Regions from separate parts of the Janthinobacterium sp. 67 genome, predicted to be linked through region 3. Evidence: predicted binding sites of a transcription regulator. Region 3 holds the regulator's gene; each other region holds the start of a gene.

Region 1 (4,442 bases), 3.7 Mb from region 3:
CCGAACCGCTGATCCGCGTGATGGTGGAAGCCAAGGACAAGGAAAAGGCCGAGAGCATGGCGCGCCGCATCGCCGATAAAGTCGGCGCTTGAGGGTATGCAAGGGGCAGGGACGATAGTTATTTCCATCTAATTCGCCTGGGGCAATTGACGAAATTGGGTGGAGGCGTTATTATCTTGTCTTCGGAGTGTGGCGCAGCCCGGTAGCGCACCTGGTTTGGGACCAGGGGGTCCAAGGTTCGAATCCTTGTACTCCGACCAAAGTCATAAGCGGGCTGTCAGAGATGACAGCCCGTTTTCTATTGTGCGGCGCCTTGGCATTGTCGGCGCGCATGGACTAAAATGCTGCACCTTTCCGCCCATCGTTCAACGGATAGGACAACGGTCTTCTAAACCGTGAATGGGGGTTCGATTCCCTCTGGGCGGACCAGTCCTTGCTGGTCATCTGCGCGACAGCCTGTCGCATTCCATCACCTTCCATCGTTCGCCTGCAGGCCGCCTCACGGCTGCGCAAACAGTACCACGCCCAGCAAATACAACAGCGGCGCCGCGCACAGCAGCGCAGACAATAGCGATACGATTTTCTTGCTGGCCAGCCGGGCCAGCCGGGCCAGGCGCAGCCGTTCCCCTACGGGCAGGTGCTGGCGGATCACGCTGCGCGCGCGTGGCTGAAACGGTTGTTCGTGCATGATGATTCCCTCTTCGGTCAGCAGTGGATGCCGTCGAGCATAGCGAGGGAAGTCTAAAGATGGTGTAAAAAGCGGGTCTTGCGCCGCAAGCGCGGTGTAAAGATGCGGTTGGCATGGAAAGCGGCAGCGGGCGCTGGTGCGCCGCTGCCGCCGATGATGCTTACTTTCCCTGGCGGCGGCGTGCCAGGAAGCCCAGCAGGCCCAGGCCGGCGAGCAGCATGGCATAGGTTTCAGGTTCCGGCACGGCGGAAGTGAAGGCCCTGTAATTGCTCAGATCCTTGGGCAGGCCTGCCACCGTGAAGGTGGTGCCGGCAGCCACAGGGGCGGCCCAGTGGAACACGAGTTCTCCCTGCCCGAAGTGGATGGCCAAGTAGTCATAGGCGGCCGCGCTCGTATAAGAGTTGACGCCGCCGCTCAAGCCTCCCGTGGTGCCGGCGCTGCAGCCCGAGGTGGGGTTGTCGCAAATCGAGACGGCGGCGCCCAGGGTGGTGCCGAACACGCCATTGATGTAACCCTGGATGTCCGAGGGGCTCTGTGGCACCAGATTGTCGTCATAATATTTCACCTGCAGTGCCGGCGACGGCGAATAGGTGACGGTGCTGCCGGCGATGACGAAACCGCTGGCCGGCCCCACGTCCACCCACGTGGCAGCCTGTGCTGCGCCAGCCAGTACCGTTACGGCAGCCAGCATGGATGCCTTGATGGCAATGCTCTTTACGCTTTTCATGAAAATCCCCTTGTGCTTGAGACAGTCGCTTCATCGTGTTGGGACGCGTCCCTACATGCCGGGGAAGTCATCCCATTGCCCGTTTTTATCTATTTCCTGTGCGTAGAGAGTACGCAAATGCAAGCTTACTCTTGATATAAATTAATACAATTTAAATAATACTATTGGTTCAGTTGACAACATCGCATACGGCTATGTATGGCTGTGCTAGTAATGGTCAACATGACGTGGGGAAATGGCGTGACAAGGCGCGCCAGCTTGTGCTGGCGGCGTCCCGGTTGTGGCGAGGGGAGGGCTTCAGTCGCTGTTGTTGCTGACGCCAAACAGGCGATCCTTGGCGTTGAGCAGCTTTTGTACCTTGGCGCCCATTTTCATCAGTTGCGCCATCGATTCGGGCGACAGGCGCTGCAAGTCGTCGAACCAGGTGTTGGCCAGGTCGACCAGTTCATACATTTCGCGCATGCGTTCCTGCGCATACTGGTCGACTGGCTCCGTGGCCGGCGCCAGCAGCGATTCGCGCAGCACCGTCAGGGTGGGCGCCACTTCGCGGCGGCGGCGCTCGGCGGCCACGACGCGGAAGATTTGCCACACGTCGCCCAGCGAGGAGAAATACTCGCGCCGGTCGCCAGGTATACGCGACTGGCGTATCAAGCCCCAGCCCTGCAATTCCTTCAAGCCGATGCTCACGTTCGAGCGCGAAAAACTCAGGTGTTCGGCGATTTCATCCGCGTGCAAAGGGTGCTCCGCGACAAATAACAAGGCGTACACTTGTCCCACCGTACGGTTAAAGCCCCAGCGGCTGCCCATCTCGCCGAAATGGCTGACGAAGGTCAGGATCAGCGGCGTCATTTGGATATGTTGAGTTTTCATAATTATCTGAATTTTTTCACGCCATACTGGTGGGGTCAATTGATATATGTCATGTTTCGCAGTATTATACAAAATATCGAATTTACAGAAAATTCTGAAAACTCAAGAAGTATAGAAGATGCCGACCACGCCCTTGTCTCTGCCCCGCTTTATTCTTCCCCGTGCCGCCAGCCTGGCGCAAGGCGGTGCCGCCTTGCTGTGGCTGCCGCAAGCGGCTTTGCTGGCCTGGGCCGTGCAAGCCATGCTCGATGGCGCCGGCTGGCGCGCCGCGCTGGCGCCGGCCGCCGGCGTGCTGCTGCTGGGCGTGCTGCGCGCCGTCTGCGAAGCGTGGGGCGCGCGGCGCATGTATGCGGCGGCGCGCGCGCACCTGTCCACCTTGCGCGCGCAAGTGGCGCAAGCGCTGGCGCGCCGTTCGCCGCTGGACCGCCAGCGCGCCCAGTCGGGCCAGGCGGCCAGCGTCATCGCCGAACAGGCCGAAGCCATCGTGCCGTATCTGGTGCGCTACAAGCCCGCGCGCTGGAAGGTGATGCTCGTGCCGTTCGTGATCCTCGCCGTGGTGACGCCGCTGTCGTGGATCGCCGCGCTGATCCTGCTGATCGCCGCGCCCCTGATTCCTGTCTTCATGGCCCTGGTGGGCATGGGCGCGCAAGCGGCCAGCCGCGCGCAGATGGTGGAAATGGGCAGCATGAACGCCTTTCTGCTGGACCGCCTGCGCGGCCTGGCCACCTTGCGCGCGCTGGGCGCCGTCGACGCCACGGCCGAACGGCTGGACGCCTCCTCGCAATCCGTGCGCCGGCGCACGATGGTGGTGCTGCGCATCGCTTTTTTGTCGTCCGCCGTACTGGAATTGTTTTCCGCGCTCGGTGTCGCCATGGTGGCCGCCTTCATCGGTTTCTCCTTGCTGGGCAGCATCAATTTCGGCACCTGGGGCCGGGAACTGACCTTGGGGCAGGGCATGTTCATCCTGCTGCTGGCGCCCGCCTTCTTCGAGCCGCTGCGCGAACTGGCCGCCGTCTGGCACGACAAGGCGGCCGGCGAAGCGGGTCTGGCCAGCTTGCACGACCTGGCGGCCGATGGCGTGCCCCTGCCTGGCGCTGGCGTGGAAGTGGCGGCCGTCTCGACCGCCGCCATGGCCGTGGCGGCGCCCGCCGTGGACCTCCAGCAATTGCGCTTTGCCCATCCGGGCGAAGCGCCCGTGTTCGACGGCTTCGACCTGGCCGTGCGCGCGGGCGAACACGTGGCCCTGCTGGGTGCCAGCGGCGCGGGCAAGACCACCTTGCTGTCCCTGCTGGCCGGCCTGCTGCCCGCCAGCGGCGGCGAGATCCGCATCGGCGGCGTGCGCCTGACCAACAGCACCGTCAATACCTTGCGCCAGCGCATGGCGTGGATGGGCCAGCGCCCCCACGTGTTTGCCGCGTCCGTCAGCCAGAACGTGACCCTGGGCCGCGTGGGCGCCAGTGCCGCGCACGTGACGCAGGCGCTGCACCTGGCCGACCTGGCTGCCGTGGCGCAGGCGCAGCCGGCCGTCATGCTCAGCGATGGCGGTCAGGGCTTGTCCGGCGGCGAAGCCGTGCGCCTGGCCCTGGCCCGCGTGGCCATGCATCCGCATGCGGATTTGCTGCTCGTCGATGAACCGACGGCCCACCTGGATAGCGAAACGGCGGCGCGTGTGACGGACGCCCTGCTGGCACTGGCGCAAGGCAAGACGATGATCGTCGCCACGCACGACCCCGTGCTGGCTGGCCGCCTGCAGCGCACGGTGCAGGTCGATGCGCATGCCCAAGTGCAGGAGTTGCGCGCATGAAAACTTCACTCATATCGAACCCCGTCTTGCGGCAATTGCTGCTGGCCCAGCCCTGCAAGCTGATCGGCGGCGCCTTGCTGGCGGCGCTGACGGCGGTGGCCGGCATGGCATTGCTGGGCTTGTCCGGCTGGTTTATCACGGCCACCTCGATTGCCGGCCTGCACGCCTCCACCGCCATTGTCTTTGACGTGTTCGGCCCGTCGGCCGGCATCCGCCTGCTGGCCATCGGCCGCACGGGCTCGCGCTATGCGGAGCGGCTCGTCACGCACGACGCCACGTTTGCCGCGCTGGCCAGCATCCGCGTGCGGCTGTTCCGCGGCTGGTCGCGCCCGCAAGCGGCGAGCCGCCTGCTG
Region 2 (4,442 bases), 1.3 Mb from region 3:
GATGACCGCCTGCCGTTGAAACGCTTGCGCGAAGGCACGCCGGCCCTGGCCGCGGATGACGACGTGTACACCAACCATATTCATGCGGACGACCTGGCGCGCATCATCGAGCGGGCCTTGTGGCGGGGCAAGCCGGGACGCGTGTATCACGCCAGCGACGACAGCGAACTGAAAATGGCCGAGTATTTCGACGCCGTGGCCGATACGTTCGGCTTGCCGCGCCCGCCGCGCCTGCCCCGTGCCGAGCTGCGGCAAGTGGTTACGCCGATGCTGCTGTCGTTCATGTCCGAATCGCGCCGCCTGCACAATACGCGCATCAAGCGCGAGCTGGGCGTACGCCTGCGCTACGCGCGCGTGGCCGATGCCTTGCAGGCGATGGCGGCCGGCGGGGCCGGCATCGGGTAAAATGGCCGGTTATCTGCGCACTTTGCTGGGCCGGCGCGCAGCGCGCCGTTCCCGCGCCGCGCCACTCACTTAAGGAATACAGCATGAGCACCCTCACTTACGAAGCATACCTGGACGAGGTCACCACCGTCCTGACGGAACTGTACGACCTCGATGACGACGCCGCCATCAAGCTGGTCGTGGCGGCGCAGGACGCCGAATTCTTTGTCCCGCACGATGCGCATGAAGAAATGCGTACCGTCGAGCAAGCCAAGAAAGATGCGGTCACCCTGTTCGAGCGCAAGCAGAATCGGCAGCAAACGCAGGAAAAACAGCAACAGCGCGTGCGCCAGCAAAAGAAATAAATGGATGGGGCAGTACGGGCTTCGGCGCAACACCGGGGCCTTGCCATTGATGCAACGCAAACGTGTCATCGCGTGCTGGCGATATGGTGAGCAATGTCGTCGCGCGCCTGGGCTCTTGTGGCGGGCTCTGCATCTACAACCAGCGTGACGCTGTTTCCCGTCAGCAGGAGCGAGCCATGCGAGCTACGAATCACCCCAGCAAGGAACAAGTGCGCGCCTATATGCGGCGCCGCGAACATGCGCTGCAGCCGCCGCCACCGCCCGATGAAATTCGCCGGCAACTGGCCTGGTGCCACACGGACGATTTTCTCTGTACCTGTCTTCCTGCCACCCCGGCCGGCATGGCTGCGCGAGGCTGGCATCTTTCCGCCGAAATGGCTCGCTTGGGTGCCCTCATGGCGATTGCCTGGCTCATGCGTAGCGGCGTTCCTCATTGTAAAAATTGATGACTTGCAGCAAATTTTTCCGATTTGAGTTATCCTCTAGCACATCCCAAGTGCGTCAATTCTCTTCAATTATCACAATTTTGCTTTAAGTTACGCAAAAATCAACAATAGCGTGTATTATATTGTTTGCGGCGTAAAATCCGCATAAGTGATGGCGCTTTTTAGTGTGTTTACCCTGAATTAGTGCAGAGGAGACATTCTGTTTTTTCTTGCTCTAATACAACAAGTACGGATTTTTGATCATGTCTCTCAAACAAATTACCTCTTTGCCTACCTACAACCCGAATCGCGTCCTCGATGCGATCATCGACAAGCTGCAGTTGAAAAACGATGCCGCCTTGTCGCGAGCTCTGGAAGTGGCGCCACCTGTTATCAGCAAGATTCGTCACAACACCTTGCCGATCGGCGCCACGATCCTCATCCGCATGCATGAAATCAGCGATTTCAGCATTCGTGAACTGCGCGAGTTGATGGCTGCCTAAGAGCGCCTGACAGACGGCAAACTGAGAGGTGCCGTCTGGGTAAGTCAGGCTTGCCGCGTGCGGCAGCCACATTTGTTTTCCGCTTTTCTATTGCGTGTCGCGGTTCAGTACCGGACGATCAACATAGAAGCGCCCCAATTCCAGGCCAGTCGAAGACGATTTGACCACCGCCGCCGTCAGTGAGGCAGGCGCGCTGGAAAATGCGGTGCCGGCAGCCCCGGTCGCGCGGCCCGAATACGCCGTCGCCTGTACCGCCGCACTGGAAAACGCCGTTTGCACGGCCCGGCCCGAGTATGCCGTCGCCTGTACCGCACGTCCCGAATACGCCGCCTGTACCGCACGTCCCGAATATGCCGCCTGCACGGCACGGCCCGAATACGCCGCCTGTACGGCGCGCCCCGAATACGCCGTTTCTGCGCGGATATAATCTTCCCCGAACGTTTGCTCATACAGTTGCTTCATGCGCTCGCCCACGCGATGGTGCGCCGCTTCGTCGTCTTCGCCGCGCAAGCCGATGTAGGGGAAGTGATGGAGGAAGTAGCCAAACACCTGTTCGCAGTCCGCCGCATATTTCAGGGTGTCGAGGATGTGGTAGTGCCAGAAGGTATCGACGTCCATCAAAGGCGCCGTTTCTTCTTCCGGAAACTGTTTCATCAGGATCAGGAAGCGGCGGTATTCGAATTCCACCGCATTCGCCTTTTCCAGGCTCCATCCTTCGCCTGATTCCCGGTGCATCAGCTTGACCTTGATCGCGTCCAAATTCAAATCGGCAATTGCCTTGAAACTGTCGTTCGTATCCATGAATGTCCTTTGGTAAAAAAGAGCGTTGTGGGAAATACGGTGAAACAAGGGAGAGCGGCGCTTGTGTGGCGGTTGTGTACTCCTGGCAAATGGTCGAGGAATGCCTGGCCCATGGCGGGCGGGCGCTGAATTGTTCTACATCAATATTGCATCTAATTACGAAATATGCAAGCTGAGCTTGTTTCATGCGGGCACCCGCCTGTCAGCTGCTGGCCCTGCTTTCTTCCTGGTAGGGAAACGCGGTGGCGTCCGCGCCCAGCGGCACGCTGACGTGCACGCTCATGCCGGCGCCGGGGCTGCTTTCGATGTAAAAAGTTCCACCTAACAACTTGATGCGTTCCTCGATGCCTACCAGGCCAAACGAGCCCAGCTTGTTGCGCCCGTCGATGGCCGCGCCCACGCCGTTGTCGCTGATGCTCATCGATACGGTATCGCGGCACTTTTCCAGCTTCACTTGCACGCGGCTGGCATGGGCATGCTGGGAAATATTGCTCAGCGACTCTTGCAGGATGCGAAACAGGGCCGTCGCGCATTGATCGCTGAGGCAAATGTCGTCGTGGCTTTCGCTCACCTCGCAGTCGATGCCCGTGCGCAGGCGAAATTGCGCCACCTGCCATTCGACGGCCGCATTCACGCCCAGGTCCAGCACGGTAGGGCGCAAGTCGTTGATGATTTGCCGCACGCTCTTGATGGTGGCGTCGATCTGTTCCAGGGTCGAGCGGGCGCGGGCATTCAGGCGCGGGTGGCGGCGTTGCGTGCGCGAAGCGAGCATGTCGGCGTCGATGCGCAAGACCAGCAGGTTCTGCCCCAGGTCGTCGTGGATTTCGCGCGCGATGCGCTTGCGTTCTTCTTCCTTGATCTGGTCGGCGTGGGCCGCCAGGCGGCGCAGTTTCTGGTGCGACAGCTGCAAGCGAATCTGGCTGGCGCGCAATTCCTCCGTCATGCCGTTGGCCATCTGGATGGCGCGCCGGCGCGACGAGGCCAGGGTATGGAACAGCATGTAGAGCAGCATGGCGCTGGCGAAACCGGTCAGCAGGGCCAGCCATGGCAAAAAGGCGTCGAAGCGCGTGTACAGGTCGCTCTTGCGCACGCTGAACAGCGCTTGCCAGACGCGGCCATTGTGTTTGATTAGCATCGTGCTGCTCAGGTAGCGGCCCGAACTGCCGGGCAGCCACCATGGCGCATGCATGCCCGCCGTCGTGCTGTCGAAGATGGGGCGCATGTCGTGTGGTAAGTCTAGCGGTGCGCGCGCCTGCGGGCCGATATCGAACAGGGTCAGGCGGACGTTGCGCACCGGCATGTCGGCCAGCGCGCTGCGCATCATCGTCACCAGGTCGTAGCCGATGCCGACGGAGCCCTGGTACGCCGCGCGCCTCTGCTCCACGGTATCGGTCGGCATGCCGTAGCGGTACACAGGCAGGCGCATGGCCATGCCCGTCAGCTGGGGACGGCCTTGCATCGGCACGGGCACGCCGGAATTGCTGATGTTGCCGGAATCGCGTGACTGCGCCAGCGCTTCGGCGATCAGGGGACGCGAGGCGATGTCATAGCCATATTTTTCCGGGGCGCTGGCAATCGGCTCGATGTACACGAGCACGGAATAATGGGAGCGCGGGGCGGGCGGATGGATGGCAAACGCCGGATAGCCATCGCGTCCGGGCGGATAGTCGCGCCGCATGGCCGCTTCGAAGACGGGGCGCTGCGCTTCGTCCAGTTCCTGGCTGTAATTGAGGTTCATCACACCCGGGTAGTTCTGTTGCAGGGCGATATTTTCCACGTAGCGGTGGAATTGCTCGCGGCTCACGTGTTCGTTGGCGTGGAACAGGCTGGCCGTACCGCGCAGCAGATTGGCATACGACTGGACGCGCGATTCGATGTTTTTCCGGGTATTGCGCGCCAGGTTGTCGAACAGGTCGCTGGCGTCGCTTTCGACCGACAGCGAGGCGGCCATGTAGAACAGCAGA
Region 3 (4,442 bases):
CCTGAAAATGGACGTGATCCGCGACCGCGGTTCGATGGGACGCGAAGTGGAAGACGGCATGATCGAAAACGTCTACCGCCTGCAGATCATGAACACGTCCGAGCAAAGCCAGCATTTCAAGATCAGCGCTTCCGGCTTGCCGGGCCTGACCTTGCTGACGCGCGAAGAAGTGACCTTGCAGCCGACGGAAACGCTGGGCTGGCCGATCCGCCTGCGCGTGCCGCACGGCGTGGGCGAGAAGGGCTCGAACAAGATTGCGATCGAATTGCAATCGCTGGACGACCCGTCGCTGCACGTGCGCGAAAGCGCGGTCTTCATCGTGCCGCGGTGATGTTGATTCGGGGTCGGCCCCTCTGGGTCCGACCCCGGTATTTCGCCGTAGGGGTAGCATTCAACATGCGGTAGGTTTACTGTATTTTCAACCCAGAAGCAAAAGCTGGGGTCAGACCCAAAGGGTCTGCCCCCAAGGAGAACAAAATGTCCGACAGTCTGAAACTGCAAGCCCCCGTTGCCCCGTGGTACAAGCACCGCTGGCCATGGCTGCTGATGATCGGCCCCGGCCTGTCCGTGGTCGTCGGCAGCTTCATGGGCTATATCGCGTTTACGCAGCCCGACGCGCTGGTGGTGGGCGATTATTACAAGCAAGGCAAGGCGATCAACCAGGATTTGAAGCGCGACACGATCGCCAGCGACCTGGCCATGGATACGAGCCTGTCATACGACGTGGCGCAGGCGCGCCTGAGCGGTTCCGTGCACAGCTTCGGCAAGGCCTATCAGGCTCCTTTGCTGCTGCACCTGGCGCATGCGACCCTGCCGGAAAAGGATATCAAGCTGCTGGTGCAGCCCGATGCGGCCGGCAATTTCTCGGTCGCCCTGCCGATGCTCGAACGCAGCCGCTGGCAGGTGCTGGTGGAAAACGACAAGCGCGAGTGGCGCCTGTCCGGCATATGGACCTGGCCCGTGCAACGCAGCATCGCGCTGCGCGCGGATGAAGAGCTATAAAGCTTATTTACAGACGTCCGTGCCTGCCGTAATGGCTTTCAGCTTGGCAGGCTGCAAGATCTCGATCTCGCGGTTCGACACGCGCAGCCAGCCTTCCTTCTTGAATTTCGACAATAAACGGCTGACGCTCTCGATGGTCAGGCCCAGGTAGTTGCCGATTTCCTCGCGCGACATGCGCAGCTGGAAATTGCTGCCCGAATAGCCGCGCGCCTCGTAGCGCGACGCCAGGTTGACGATGAAGGCGGCAAAACGCTGCGTCGCCTGCATATTGCCAAGCAACAGCATGACACTTTGCTCGCGCGTGATTTCCTGGCTCATCATGCGGTGGAAATGACGCAGCAGGGTCGGCATATTGCCCAGCAATTGTTCCAGGCTGGAAAACGGGATTTCACACACTTCGCTGTCTTCCAGCGCCACCGCATTACAGTGGTGGCGGTCGGCGCTGATGGCGTCCATGCCCAGCAGTTCGCCGGCCATCTGGAAACCCGTCACCTGCTCTTCGCCACCGGGATTGATCTGATAGGTCTTGAAGTGTCCCAGGCGGATCGCGTACAGGTTCTGGAACGAGTCGCCGATGCGGAACAGCGAGGCGCCGCGCACGATCTTGCGGCGGCGGCCGATGATCTGGTCCAGCCTGTCCATGTCGCCCACATCGAGGCCCATCGGCAGGCACAATTGATGCATGCTGCAGGTCGAGCATCGCGCACGCAACGCTTCCACGGTTACTGTGGGCAAGGTTGGAGTGAGTAGCGCTTCAGTCATGTCGGTACCTTTTAGAAAATGCAACAACAAGTTTACTGCATACAGGGTTGCCGTGTGCCAATTTCACGGTAATTTCGGCGAATAAACGACGTCCAGCCTTTAATTATATGGCAACATCGTCACAAGCCCATGCGAGGAGGGGCATTTGCGCGGTGCCGCTTGCCAAGTTGATGTATTGATAGGAAAATTCCTAACAGCATTATCTGCCGCCTGTGCCGCCCGGTACTGAAAAGGAAATCATGAAGCCTCTCGGCATCAAAGCAAAAGTCGCGCTGGCCACCAGCCTGACCTCGATCGCCATGATCGCGCTGGTCACCATGATCCAGGTGCGGCACATGCGCGACGACTTCACGCGAGTACTGCTGAGCCAGCAGTCTTCCCTGATCAGCCGCACCGCAGCCGAGCTCGACGACAAACTGGGCATGCTGCTGCAGATCGTCACCCTGACGGCCAGGCAGCAGCCGCCGGAATTGATCGCCCAGCCGGCCCAATTACGCGAATACTATTCGCGCCGCTCGATGCTGGTGCTGTTCGACGACGTGCTGGTGCTCGATGCGCAGGGCGCTGTCGTGGCCGACATGCCGGAAGTGGCGGGGCGCGCCGGCATCAACGTCGCCGAACGCGAGTATTTCCAGACCGTCCTGCGCACGCGCCAGCCCATGATCACGGAACCCATGCTGGGCAAGTCGAGCGGCATGCCCATCGTGCAGATGGTGGCGCCCGTGCTGGCCGCCGATGGCCAGGTGGCCGGCGTGGTGATCGGCGTGCTGCGCCTGTACAAGGACAATCTGCTGGGACGTCTGCGCACGGAAAAGATCGGCAAGAGCGGCTATTACTTCATCCTCACGCGCGGCGCCGTGCCGCGCTACGTGCTGTACCCCGATACCAGCCGCTTGTTGCAGCCGCGCCAACCGAACGCCAACCCGACCACCACCCAGCTATTGAAGGAAGATGGCGAAGGCAGCATGGTCAGCACCAACAGCCGCGGCGTCACGGCCGTCAACAGCTTCAAGCGCCTGAAATCGGTGAACTGGCTGCTGGCCGCCTCGCTGCCCGTCGACGACGCCTTCGAACCGTTCGACGGCGTGCTGTACCGGCTGGTGCTGTGGAGCATCCTCGCCTCGCTGCTGGCCGCTGCCGTTCTGGGCTGGGTCACCGTGCGCCTGCTGTCGCCGCTGGTGCGTTTGCGCGACACCTTGCTGGCCCTGCGCACCAGCGGCAGCCGTTTCACCCCCGTGCCGGTGCGGCAGCGCGACGAGATCGGCGAACTGACGGAAGCGTTCAACGGCCTGATGAGCGAACGCGACCGCCTGCAGCAGGAACTCGAATCGCGCGCGGCCGAGCTGGAGCAGGAGCGCGACCGGGCCGAGGCGGCCAACCGCGCGAAGAGCGATTTCGTGGCCAACATGAGCCATGAAATCCGCACGCCCCTCAATGCCGTGCTGGGCATGGTGTATTTGCTGGGCAATACCAAGCTCGATACGGAACAGCGCAAGTATCTGACCATGGTGCGCGTGGCGGGCCAGTCGCTGCTGGGCATCCTCAATGACGTGCTCGACTATTCGAAGATCGAGGCGCGCCGCATGGAATTGTCGCCCGTCGAATTCGACCTCGACGAAGTCATGAATACCCTGGCCACGACGATGACGATGAACGCGGGCGAAAAGGAGCTGGAACTGGCCATCGCCGTCGAGCCCGACGTGCCGCGGCGCCTCGTGGGCGACGCCCAGCGCCTGCAGCAGATTCTCGTCAACCTGGCCGGCAACGCCATCAAATTTACCGAGAACGGCGAAGTGGTGGTGGCCGTCAGCCTGGCCGAAAGCGAAAACGGCCGCGCCTGGCTGCGCTTCGAAGTGCGCGACACGGGCATCGGCATGACGGAATTGCAGCAACAGCAGCTGTTTGCCGCGTTTTCGCAGGGCGACCAGAGCATCACGCGGCGCTTCGGCGGCACGGGCCTGGGCCTGGCCATCAGCAAGCAGCTGATCCACATGATGGGCGGCGACATCGCCGTCGCCAGCAGCGAAGGCAAGGGCAGCCGCTTCTGGTTCAGCGTGCCCTTCGAGATGCTGGCGCAACCGGCCGAAACGCGGCGCACGCCGGCGCTGGGACAGCTGCGCCTGCTGGTGGCCGACGACAACCGCACCACGCGCGAACTGATCGTGAAACTGATCGAGGCGTGGGGCTGGCTGGCCGACGAAGTGGACTCCGGCTTTGCCGCCATCGAACTGTACCGCGAGCGCCTGGCGCAGCAGCAACCGTACGACGTCGTGCTGGCCGACTGGCACATGCCCGTCATGGACGGCCTGGCCACGGCCAAGGCCATCCGCCAGGCGGCCAGCGGCCAGCGCCAGCCCATCGTGGTGATGGTCAACGCCTTCGCCCGCAATCACCTCGAGGAAATCTCCAGCGCGGCCGAGGCCGACGTCGTGCTGATGAAACCGATCACGGGATCGAGCCTGTTCGACGCCCTGCACCAGGCGCTGATCACGAAGAACGACGGCGGCGAGCAGCGCATCCTGCACCAGCCGCTGGGCACGGAACTGGCCGGCGTGCATTTCCTGCTGGTGGAAGACAATCATTTGAACCAGGCCGTGGCGCGCGGCATCCTCGAACACATGGGCGCCACCCTGGACGTGGTGGGCGACGGCTTGCAGGCCGTGGAGCGGCTGCGCACG
Region 4 (4,442 bases), 730 kb from region 3:
CCAAAGGATAGAAAATGCGAAGATGCGCTATTTTACGCTTGACGCCGCTGCCATGCCTTATTGAAGCACGATGAAACACGGAATACGCATCGCGCGATGGTCTATGCGTCGCGCGCGACACACAATACGACTGGCAATGTCTGAATAGGAATGACGATGGCGACTTATGAATTTACGGTAACGGTCAAGACGCAATACCTGCCCGAGCAATCGGCACCGGACCAGGGGCGGCACGTGTTCAGCTACACGATCCGCGTCGTCAACACGGGCACGGCTGGCGCGCAGCTGATTTCGCGCCACTGGGTCATCACGGATGCGAACAACAAAGTGGAAGAGGTGCGCGGCCTGGGCGCCGTCGGCCACCAGCCGCTGCTGCAGCCGGGCGAGCAGTTCGAATACACGAGCGGTACCATGCTGGGCACGCCGCAAGGCTCGATGCACGGCGAGTATTTCTGCGTGGCCGAAGATGGCCATCGGTTCGAAGCGCCGATTCCCGAGTTCGTGCTGTCCGTGCCGCGCACCCTGCATTGACGCAACGCCGGGGGCTTGCGCCCCTTACTTCAGTTTTTCGGTGCTGTCCTGTTCTTCGCCGAGCTGCTTGCGTGCAGGCGGTGCGGGTTTTTTACCCGAATACATGGTCCACCAGACTATAAATGCCAGCAAGAAGAACGCCACCAGCGCCTCTATCATCAAGATCCACATACGCACCCCTATGTTATTTACCCGCAGCTTAGTATTTACCCGCCGTCTGTTGACACGCGGTAGTCTACCCGTTTCAATCGGCGCCGTCGCGCTTGCGTTGTCCGCCTGTACCACGCCGCCGGCGGAGCCGGTCGCCGCGACTGGCAAGGCGCCGCCCATCGCCCCGACCGTCGTCAGGCCGGTTCCGGCCAAGCCTGCCGACGCCAAGGATGCCGCGGATGTGGCGGCGCCCACCTTCGTGCCCGCCAAGTTTGCCGCCTTGCCAGGCTGGGCACGCGATGACATGCGCGCCGCCTGGCCCGCCTTCATGGCCTCGTGCGGCGTGCTGGTGAAACGTCCGGACTGGAAGGAATCGTGCACGATCGCGCGCCAGGTGAATGCCGATAGCGACAAGGCCATCCGCCTGTTCTTCGAGACCTTCTTCGTGCCCAATCAAGTCATCACGGCCGATGGCGCCAGCACCGGCCTCGTGACCGGCTATTACGAACCGCTGCTGCACGGTGCGCGCAAGCGGGGCGGTCCATACCAGACACCGCTGTACAAGGTGCCCGACGACCTCGTCTCGGTGGATTTGTCCGGCGTGTATCCGGAACTGAAAAACATGCGCTTGCGTGGCAAGCTGGTCGGCAAGAAGGTGGTGCCGTACGCGACGCGCGCCGACATCGAACGCGCCACGTCCGTCACGGGCAAGGAATTGCTGTGGGTGGATGACGAAGTCGAGGCCTTCTTCCTGCAAGTGCAGGGATCCGGGCGCGTGCAGCTGACCGATACGCAGGAAACCGTGCGCGTGGCGTATGCGGACCAGAACGGCCATCCGTACAAATCGATCGGCCGCTACCTGGTCGACAAGGGCGAACTGACCCTGAGCCAGGCGTCCGCGCAAGGCATCAAGGCGTGGATCGCTGGCCATCCCACGCGCAAGGATGAGTTGTTCAACGCCAATCCCAGCTATGTGTTCTTCAAGGAAGAGCGCCTGCCCGACCCGAAAGTGGGGCCGAAGGGTGCGCTGGGCGTGCCGCTGACGCCGCAGCGCTCGGTGGCCATCGATTCGCGCTTTTTGCCGCTGGGCGCACCCGTGTTTTTGGCCACCACGCAAGCCAATAGCGAGATTCCCATGCAGCGCCTGGTGATGGCGCAGGATACGGGCGGCGCCATTCGCGGGCCTATCCGTGTCGATTATTTCTTTGGCTTTGGCGCGGAAGCGGCCGAGAATGCGGGCCGCATGAAGCAGAGCGGCGCCGTGTGGGTGTTGTTGCCGAAGCAGGCGCCGGCGCGCTAGGGAAAGCGTCGCCGGGCAGTTCGAGGTGTGACTTAGCGCAAGACCATCACGGGTAAATGGGTGTGGGCCAGCACTTTTTGCGTTTCGCTGCCCACGAACAGCTTGTTCAAACCCTTGCGGCCATGCGAGGCCATCAGGATGATGTCGCAATGGTAGGTCTGCGCCGCATTGACGATTTCATCGTGCGGGCTCGGCGACACGGCGACCACGCCTTCGAAAGGCACGCCGGCGGCGCGCGCCGCTGCGCCGATCTTGTCGATGGCGCGTTGCGACGCTTCCTGCATCTGCTGTTCATACAGGCTGGCGTCGAGCACGATGCCGCCGTCCGCCATCGGCGAGAACGGGAACGGTTGCACCACGCTGATGGCGACCAGCTTGGCCTTGTTCAATTGGGCGAAGGCGAGGGCGGTCTCGGCGGCTTTGTCGGACAACGGCGAGCCGTCGGTGGGAAATAAGATGGTGTTAAACATAGCGTGCTCCTCAAGTGATGTAAGACAGCTTATGGATTTACATCAATTAAAACCTTGATATAAATCAAACCTCACAGGCTTTGGCGTGAATAGTGTCGCCAAGGCAATCTTTTGCCAGTGTATTCCCGTTCACCGCTTCAGGTGCGCACTCTACGCAGCGGCGTGCCCCACACCATGGCCACCGTCAACACGATGCTGCCTGCCGCGATGCAAGCGAGGCCATTGCGCACGCCAAAATGTTCTGCTACCCAGCCGGCGGCCAGCGCGCCCAGCGGCGCCGTGGCCACCGTCAGGAAGCGCATGGTCGACGTCATGCGGCCCAGCATGGGGTCGGGCGTAACCTTCTGGCGCAAGCCCAGGTAGGGAATAAAGAACAGCATCACGCCGCAATCGAAAAAGAACATCAGAACGGCATAGGCGACGGCGCTGGCCGCTGCGCTACCGAACAGCGCGGCGGGAATCGTCGGCGTCAGGGCAAAACACACGGACGTGGAGGCCAAGCCGATGAGGATGGTGCGGCCCGTGCCATAGCGCCTGGTCAACGGCTTGACAATGAAAGCGCTGAGCAGGACGCCGGCGCCGCCGAGCATTTGCGTCATGCCCAACACGCCGGGGCTCATGCCCAGGTCGCGCGTGGCGAACAGTACCGTCAAGGCCATGCTGGCGTAAAACAGGAAATGCCAGATGCCGGCGCCCCAGGCCAGCGCGCGCAGCAGCGGTTCGCGCCAGACGAACAGCAAGCCGTCGGCGATGTCGCGCAAAGCGTGCTTGCTTGACGGCGCGGGGCGCGGGTCGCGCACGCTCATGGCGCGCAGATTGAAGACGGAAACCAGATAGCCGCACGCCGTGCACAGGATGGCGACGGGCGCCGACAGCACTTGCACGAGCACGCCGGCCAGGCCGGGACCGATCAGGCGCGAAGCCGATTCGGTGGCGGCAAATTTCGATTGCGCATCGATCAAGCCGTCGCGGCCCACGAGGAAGGTCAGAAACACCTGTTCGGCGCCGCCACCGACGACGAAGCCCGTGCCGATGATGAAGCCCACTATATATAACCATGGCATCGACAGCACGCCGCACCAGTAGGCCACGGCCACGCTGGCCAGGGCCAGGCCCGACATGCTTTCGCTGAACAGCATGATCGGGTGCTTGCTGCGCCGGTCCAGCAGCACGCCGACGGGCAAGCCGAAGAGGGCGAACGGCAGCGCCTGCAGCGCGACCAGCACGCCCATCTGTTCCGGCGTCGCATGCAGCAAGAGCACCGCGCACAGGGGCAGGGCCAGCGAGGTGATCTGGGCGCCGAAGCAATTGAGGCCGTTGCTGAACCACAGGCGGCGAAAATTGACGCTGGCGGCGCTGCCGTCGCCGCGCAGGTAACGGGCGCAATACTGGAAGAAGGAAGAAAAAATATGCTGCTCGATAAAAAAGATCGGGCTCACAATAATAGCAGCGCACCTGCCGCGCCGCTGCCGTTAGCCGCTACAATCGTTGCACCGTTCATCGAGAGGAGACACCATGCAATACGAAGACCTGATCATCGACATCCAGGACAAAGTGGCGGTCATCCGCCTGAACCGCCCCAAGGCGCTCAATGCATTGAATGAGAACATGATGAATGAGCTGGGCGACGCCTTGCTGAAGTTCGATGCGGATGATAATATCGGCTGCATCGTACTCACGGGCAGCGAAAAAGCGTTTGCCGCCGGTGCCGACATCGCCGCCATGGCCGACTATACCTATCCAGACACCTATACCCAGGGCTACATCAGCCGCAACTGGGAGCATATCCTGCGCGTGCGCAAACCCGTGGTGGGCGCGGTGGCCGGCTATGCGCTCGGTGGCGGTTGCGAACTGGCCATGATGTGCGATTTCCTGATCGCCGCCGACAGCGCCAAGTTCGGCCAGCCGGAAATCAAGGTTGGCGTCACGCCGGGCGCGGGCGGTACGCAGCGTTTGCCGCGCGCCATTGGCAAGGCCAAGGCCATGGACCT

What was found. Region 3 encodes FNR, which switches genes on or off when oxygen is low (the NO sensors DNR and NnrR bind a similar motif). Its sites were predicted from a motif close to TTGATNNNNATCAA; they were not measured.
Region 1: the regulator FNR is predicted to act here: its motif matches at 2,325-2,338, upstream of cydD (thiol reductant ABC exporter subunit CydD).
Region 2: the regulator FNR is predicted to act here: its motif matches at 2,609-2,622, upstream of CLU90_RS29760 (glycine-rich domain-containing protein).
Region 4: the regulator FNR is predicted to act here: its motif matches at 2,506-2,519, upstream of CLU90_RS21755 (universal stress protein).

Annotation. Positions count from the first base shown of each region.
Region 1 covers NZ_PGES01000001.1:391,660-396,101, forward strand. The annotation lists gene glmM (phosphoglucosamine mutase) at 1-92, shown strand, start outside; tRNA gene CLU90_RS01775 (tRNA-Pro) at 184-260, shown strand; tRNA gene CLU90_RS01780 (tRNA-Arg) at 355-429, shown strand; gene CLU90_RS01785 (hypothetical protein) at 500-688, opposite strand; gene CLU90_RS29800 (PEP-CTERM sorting domain-containing protein) at 849-1,415, opposite strand; gene CLU90_RS01795 (GbsR/MarR family transcriptional regulator) at 1,713-2,264, opposite strand; gene cydD (thiol reductant ABC exporter subunit CydD) at 2,404-4,089, shown strand; gene CLU90_RS01805 (amino acid ABC transporter ATP-binding/permease protein) at 4,086-4,442, shown strand, end outside.
Region 2 covers NZ_PGES01000001.1:5,438,104-5,442,545, forward strand. The annotation lists gene CLU90_RS24320 (SDR family oxidoreductase) at 1-405, shown strand, start outside; gene CLU90_RS24325 (hypothetical protein) at 489-749, shown strand; gene CLU90_RS24330 (hypothetical protein) at 926-1,195, shown strand; gene CLU90_RS24335 (hypothetical protein) at 1,438-1,677, shown strand; gene CLU90_RS29760 (glycine-rich domain-containing protein) at 1,765-2,478, opposite strand; gene CLU90_RS24340 (sensor histidine kinase) at 2,681-4,442, opposite strand, start outside.
Region 3 covers NZ_PGES01000001.1:4,123,429-4,127,870, forward strand. The annotation lists gene ccoG (cytochrome c oxidase accessory protein CcoG) at 1-331, shown strand, start outside; gene CLU90_RS18445 (FixH family protein) at 478-1,002, shown strand; gene fnr (fumarate/nitrate reduction transcriptional regulator Fnr) at 1,006-1,764, opposite strand; gene CLU90_RS18455 (response regulator) at 2,004-4,442, shown strand, end outside.
Region 4 covers NZ_PGES01000001.1:4,850,392-4,854,833, forward strand. The annotation lists gene apaG (Co2+/Mg2+ efflux protein ApaG) at 157-531, shown strand; gene CLU90_RS29750 (hypothetical protein) at 556-702, opposite strand; gene mltA (murein transglycosylase A) at 800-1,981, shown strand; gene CLU90_RS21755 (universal stress protein) at 2,014-2,451, opposite strand; gene CLU90_RS21760 (MFS transporter) at 2,589-3,890, opposite strand; gene CLU90_RS21765 (enoyl-CoA hydratase) at 3,967-4,442, shown strand, end outside.